DNA from 2 places in the Cohnella hashimotonis genome. Region 2 is predicted to be linked to the other one. Evidence: predicted binding sites of a transcription regulator. Region 2 holds the regulator's gene; the other holds the start of a gene.
What was found. Region 2 encodes NrdR, which represses ribonucleotide reductase genes. Its sites were predicted from a motif close to AACACNATATATNGTGTT; they were not measured.
Positions count from the first base shown of each region.

Region 1: KB449_RS09115 (adenosylcobalamin-dependent ribonucleoside-diphosphate reductase) is a predicted target of NrdR. The motif match lies at 1,531-1,548, and genes of this name have one in related genera.

Region 1 is NZ_JAGRPV010000001.1:2,330,298-2,333,713, reverse strand. Features, by position in the region: gene KB449_RS09115 (adenosylcobalamin-dependent ribonucleoside-diphosphate reductase) at 1-1,511, opposite strand, end outside; gene KB449_RS09110 (DEAD/DEAH box helicase) at 1,948-3,416, shown strand, end outside.
Region 2 is NZ_JAGRPV010000001.1:4,771,632-4,775,047, reverse strand. Features, by position in the region: gene coaE (dephospho-CoA kinase) at 141-749, shown strand; gene KB449_RS19260 (lytic transglycosylase domain-containing protein) at 746-1,327, shown strand; gene KB449_RS19255 (alpha/beta-type small acid-soluble spore protein) at 1,411-1,632, opposite strand; gene nrdR (transcriptional regulator NrdR) at 1,749-2,210, shown strand; tRNA gene KB449_RS19245 (tRNA-Ala) at 2,376-2,451, shown strand.

The sequences.
Region 1 (3,416 bases), 2.4 Mb from region 2:
TCCGGATACGTCTCGACGATGTTTTTCATGAAGCCGCTTTGCAGGAACGGCTCCGCGTCGAACGCCGGGAACGAACCTTTCTCCGCGGCGATCTCCGTAGAAGCCAGATATGCCTCCTTGGCCATAAACCCGTACAGCTTGTCGAGAAAAACCAGGCTCTCCGGGCTGCCGTAACGGATCTCTAGCCTGATCATCAACTCTGCGAGGCCCATCGTGCCTAGCCCGACGCGCCGCTCGAGCTTCTGGTTCGCCTCGTTTTCCGCGAAGTGGTAGGGCGTCTTGTCGATGACATTGTCCAGGAAGCGCGTCGAATATCGGACGACCCGGCTCAGCTCATCCCAGGCAACGTCGTGCTTCGCTTCGTCGTAGAAACGGGAAAGATTGACCGCCGACAGGTTGCAGACCCCCCATGCCGGAAGTCCCTGTTCTCCGCACGGATTTGTACAAATAATAGGATTAAAATACCAGCTGTTCGACATCTGATTGTAGTATTCCATAAACACGACGCCCGGCTCGGCCGATTTCCAGGCGGACTCGATGATCGTGCGCCACACCTCGCGAGCCCGGACGGTGCGGTACGGAATGACCTGCTTGCCAAGCGACTTCCACTTGTCCAGATCCCCGTCCCACAGTGCGTCGTATTCGGCATCGGACGTATCGGGGAATACAAGCTCCCAATCCAGGTCCTCTTTGACCGCCTTCATGAAGCCGTTGCTCACGCATACGGACAGATTCGCATTCGTTACCTGCCCCATCGTCTGCTTGACCGTGATGAAGTCGACGATGTCCGGGTGCCAGTCGTTCATCATCAGCATAAGCGCGCCGCGTCGGCTGCCGCCCTGCTCGATCAGTCCCGTCGTGTAGCTGAACAGACCGCCCCAGGACACGGCGCCGCTCGACGAGCCGTTGACCCCGCGCACGATCGACCGGCGCGGACGCAGCGACGACAGATTGATGCCCACGCCGCCGCCGCGCGACATGATCTCGGTCATCTCGGTCAGCGTCTCCATAATGCCGCCTCGGCTGTCCTTGGGCGACGGGATCACGTAGCAGTTGAAAAGCGTCAGCTCGTCGCTGGCACCTGCTCCCGCGGCGATGCGGCCGCCCGGCACGAGCTTCCAGTCGTCGAGCAGCCAGCGGAAGCGGTCGCGCCAGATCTCCTGGCGCTCCGGCGCTTCGACCGAAGCCATCGCGCCGGCCAGCCGGTCCCACATTTCCTCCGGCGACTGTTCGATCGTCAGCGTCAGCTTCTCCGGCGACGTCTCGACTAGATCGCCGCCACGCGTCCGCACCGTCACTCGTTTGCCGTCACGCGCAATAACTTCTCCGACCTCCTTGGCCGGAAACTTCGGATCGTCCTTCGTCAGCGCCAGCACCGTGTCGCCGACCTTGACCGCGTTCGTATCCGCGTTTTTCCACGCATACCGGTCGAGGAAAATTTTTTCGCTTAAGCCTTCAAGACGACGGCCTGCCGCCTTGTTCGCCCCGTCGTTTTCCAATTGGACGCTCACTTCGCCACTCTCCTTATAGGACACAATATATTGCGACTTTACCCATTATACGCTACAAAATATAGATATTCGAGTGGCCCTTCCATGAATTGCGACAATGGGCCCAAAAAATTCGGACACCCGTCACAAGCTGCCGAACGCGCCCGATTCGCGACGTCTTGAGGTTATGAAATCGCCGCGCTTGCTCATACTAGAAGAATAGACCCAAGAGGAGGAGAAGCGTCTGCGCCCCCCATTCCATCTACCGCACGGCTCCGAGGCCGAAGTCAAAACAGCCGCCGGCATCGCGCCTTCGTTCGCGCCTGCCGATGGCACGCCCAAGGCTGCAGCACAGCAAGGCGCCGCGCAAGCCGGCGCACCGGCTACGAATACAGCCCCTTCGAAGGAGGATGCAGCGCGCAGCGTCCGCAAGCTGCATCCGCTCGTCGACCTGCACGTGGACCGCACCGCCTTTGACGAGCTCGAACGAAGAGCCGACCGGGGCGGTCCTTGGGACGACTGGTCGCTGTACAAGATGTCGTGGGAAGCCGAGGAAGCGCAGCTCGTGACGGATTTTCATGAACTGCAATGCATGCGGGTGCTCCCCGGCCTTACGCCCCTTCCGCATCAGGAGGAGACGGCGCGGCGCGTTCTGCACGAAATGCGGGGAAGAGCGATTCTCGCGGACGAGGTCGGACTAGGCAAGACGATCGAAGCCGGGCTGATCCTGAAGGAGTATATGGTGCGGGGGCTTGTGAAACGGACGCTCATTCTCGTACCGGCCTCTCTCGTGCTGCAATGGGTCCGCGAGCTGAACGCCAAGTTCGGCATCCCCGCCATCGCGCAGAAGAAGGCGTATCACTGGAACAACGAGGTCGTCGTCGCTTCGATCGACACGGCCAAGCGCGACCCGCATCGCGAGCTGCTGCTCGATACCGAGTACGACATGCTCGTCATCGACGAGGCGCACAAGCTGAAAAACAAGAAAACCGGCAACTACCAATTCGTCAGCGATATCCGCAAAAAGTACTGCCTGCTGTTGACGGCGACGCCCGTACAGAACGATATGAACGAGCTGTACAATCTCATCACGCTGCTCAAGCCGGGCCAGTTGGGGGGCGAAGGCGATTTCTCCGCAAACTACGTTGCCGGCAAGCGGGTCGCCAAAAACGAAGACAAGCTGCAGGCAGCGCTCGGACAGGTCATGATCCGCAACCGGCGCACCGACGGCGGCGTGGAGTTCACGAAGCGTTTCGTCGCCAACGTCCCGCTCCGGCTCTCCCCCGAGGAGCAGGCGCTCTACGAGGCCGTCACCCGTTACGTCCGCGAGAATGCGACCGTGGAGGGCGTCGACATGTCCAGCATGCTCTCGCTCGTCACGCTACAGCGCGAGGTTTGCTCCAGCCGGGATGCGGTGTTCCTGACGCTCATCAACCTTTTCAAAAAAACGCCGGAAGATTCCCCTCGCCGTCCGAAAATTTGGGAGCTCGTCGAGTTCATCCGGCAGGTCAAGGCGAATACGAAAGCCGAAGCCACGATAAAGCTGATCAATGAGATCGGCGACAAGGTCATCGTATTCACCGAGTATCGCCAGACGCAGGAGTATCTCCTCCGCTTTTTCCAGGAGCACGGTCTGAACGCCGTCCCTTATCGCGGCGGGATGAACCGGGGGAAAAAGGACTGGATGATGGACCTCTTCCGCAGACGCGCGCAGGTCATGGTAGCGACCGAAGCCGGCGGCGAAGGGATCAATCTGCAATTCTGCCACCATATCATTAACTTCGATCTGCCGTGGAATCCGATGCGCGTCGAGCAGCGAATCGGCCGGGTGCACCGGCTCGGTCAGACCGAGGACGTGAAGATTTACAATCTCTGTACGTATGGAACGATCGAGGAGCATATCGTTCACCTGCTGCATGAGAAGAT
Region 2 (3,416 bases):
AGCCGTATCTGAGCCGAGGGGATAATGGCATGGCAGGGGAGCGCCGGCGCTGAGCGAGCGGTATAATCATTCAATGAGCGGCAACCCTTTTATTTGGAGCGAAAGACGGCATACTTTGCCGCTGCAAGGAGGTTGGCAGAATGAACATCGGATTGACCGGCGGCATTGCTACCGGCAAGAGTACAGTCGCGCGTATGTTGGTTGCCCGGGGGGCCGCGCTTGTCGACGCCGATCGAATTGCCCGGGAAATTGTCGAGCCCGGACAAGCTTCTCTCGTCAGGATCGCAGAGCGTTTCGGCGCAAAGGTCATACGGGAGGACGGAACGCTGGATCGGCGGCTGCTGGGTTCGATCGTGTTTGCGGATGCGGAGGAGCGCAAAGCGCTGGAGGCGATTACGCATCCGGCCATTCGCGAGCTGATGCGGGAGCGGATCGCTGCACTTGAGGCGGAGCGGCCGGACAGATTGGTCGTGGCGGATATTCCGCTGCTGTACGAGTCGGGGCTGCAGCATTTATACGAAGGTATCATGGTGGCGTACGTGCCTCGCGAAATCCAGCGAATACGTCTGATCGAACGCGACGGGATGACGCCTGAAGAAGCCGACAAGCGAATCGGCGCGCAAATGGACATTGAAAAGAAGCGGCAGCTGGCCGATTACGTCATAGACAATAGCAGAACAATCGCCGATACGGAAGCGCAGCTGGATCGCTTTTGGCGGTCGCTCAAGTCCGGAACGGTTCCGTTATGAGCAAAAAAAGGACGAGGCCGAAACGAAAACGCTGGTTTTTGGCGCTGTTCCTCATTATCGTGGCGTTGCTGTTTATCCGCTCAGAATGGCTCGGCAAGATGGTGTACCCTATCCAGTACCAGAGAGAAATACAGTCCAACGCGGATCGCTATGCCGTGGATCCTCGCCTGATCGCGGCTGTTATACGGGTAGAATCCAATTTCGAGCCGAACGCAGTCTCGCCGAAGGGGGCGATCGGCATCATGCAGATCATGCCGGATACCGCGGAGTGGATTCTCAAGCAAGACGACTTCGGCAGCATTACGACCAAGCTTGCAGGCGAGCGGGCAGATGCCGGAATACGTCTGGGCTCGTGGTATCTCAAGGAATTGCTTCGACAATTTGACGGCGATCCGGTCAAGTCCCTGGCGGCTTACAATGCGGGACCCGGCAAGGTAAAGCAGTGGCTGCGTGACGGCAAATGGGACGGCCGCGAAGAGACGCTATCTGACATTCCTTACGGAGAAACCCGGCGATATGTGCAAAAGGTGCTTTTTTACCGCAAGAAATACGACGAACTGTATGACAATTGGTCTTAAGCGCGTTAAAATGGAAAAGAAGCCCTGAAGCGAGAAGCTTCAAGACTCCTTATTATTGAATTACCTAGGTGTAGAGCAGAAACTTAGAAACGGCCTGCGAGTTGTTGCTCGGCGATTTGCACCAGACGCTTAGTGATGCTGCCACCGATCGAACCGGTGTCGCGAGTAACCATGTTCCCGTAGTAACCGTCTTGCGGGATTGCGATGCCGAGTTCTTGAGCAACTTCATACTTCAGTTGGTCAAGCGCACCGTGAGATTGAGGTACCACCAGGTTGTTGCTGTTGCTGTTGTTTCCTTGGCTCATGTTGTTCACCTCCTCGCGGTTGGTAAACGTATTATGTGCCTTATTCCCGGAATCATGTAAGGGAAGGCTTGGAAATTTAAAAAAAGTTTCTCTCGTCGAAGGAGAGCCGTCGATATATGAAATGTCCTTATTGCGACTACAACGGTACGAAGGTGCTGGACTCCCGTCCGGCCAACGACAACAAGTCGATCCGCCGGCGTCGCGAATGCGAATCCTGCAATCGCCGCTTCACGACGTTCGAGATGGTCGAAGAGACGCCGCTCATCGTCATCAAAAAAGACGGCAGCCGCGAGGAGTTCAGCCGCGAAAAGCTGCTGCGCGGCCTGCTGCGCGCTTGCGAGAAGCGCCCGGTGTCCGTCGGACAGCTCGAGATCCTCGTCTCCAACGTCGAGCGCGAGCTGCGCAACACCGCCCAGGCGGAGATCGACAGCAACATGATCGGCGAGAGCGTCATGGAGCAGCTGTACCCGGTCGACGAAGTCGCCTACGTGCGCTTCGCGTCCGTGTACCGGCAGTTCAAGGACATCAACATGTTCCTTAAAGAGTTGAACGTTCTGATCAACAAGCACGGGATTTGACCTGCCTGTGCAAAATTCATGTAAATGGCGGACAGGCTCTGCTCCCCACCGGGCAGAGCTTGTAAGCTTCGCATTTATCAACAAATCTTGGTCTAAATTATTGTTGACATAGCTTTTCATCCTGTGGTAAGATCATTCTTGTCGCCAACGAACGACAGATCATATGGGGCCATAGCTCAGCTGGGAGAGCGCATCGCTGGCAGCGATGAGGTCAGGGGTTCGATCCCCCTTGGCTCCACCAAATGCAAACTTCAGACACGCCGATGAGGCGTGTTTTTTGCATTTGGTGGAGCCCCGTAGGGGGCGAGCCCCAGGGGGGCGTTCCACGCGCAGGGAGCCGGAGGCGGACGAGCATGGCATCGATATCTACCGCAGCGCTCTACTTCGGTGAATGCGCTTCGTCAGCAAATTGAATCAGGATATCGTTATCCCCCTTGGCTCCACCAAACAACGACTATTTACCACGTCCACTTGGACGTGGTTGTGAGCGTGACGGCGTTTGTGTTATGCAATTTACAATGCTTGCGAGCTCAGTCGTCTGCGAGATAGCCGAGTCATCCCTATGTGAACAGAAACTGAGATTACTGTCTCGTCGAGCCGTACATGGCCCAAAAGCGGGGCACGCACAAAAAAACCAAGATCGTGCACATCATGCCTCAATGGTGGAGCGGTCGAGTACATTTTGGATCGAGCCGTATTGGTCATTGGAAACGCCGAGTCGATCGCGCGCCAAGGCGGACCGCCTGTTCTTTATCGGTAACGGCATCAGTTCGTCATAGCGCTTAAAGACTCACTCAAACTGAAGTAGATTCCATACTTTCACTTGGAAGCGTAGACCGCATGGGACATAAGCAAGTACGCTTGTCCTGATCGGGAACGATGTTCTCATCATCTACTTCCGCGAAGATCTTTGCAGAAAGCAAGACACTGCCCAGACATTCGAACTTTCACAACCGTCTTGTGAGGATCTGAGCGTAATAAAGTGATTGAGCGATAGCGGTAGCGTGCCAGGGATGAGTGGTATCCAGAGCGATACAGCTCTTGTGGTGCTCTATCTGTAGCTGCAGTCGTATAAGCTCGCTCGCTAGGTATGAGTGGATTAGCCGCAGAATTTGGCGAAGAGTGTAACAGTGGAGTGAGAGCGGCCGCAAAGGGTGGTGTGGTGTTCGGTGACATTAATGTTGGTATCTGGACATTAATGTTGGT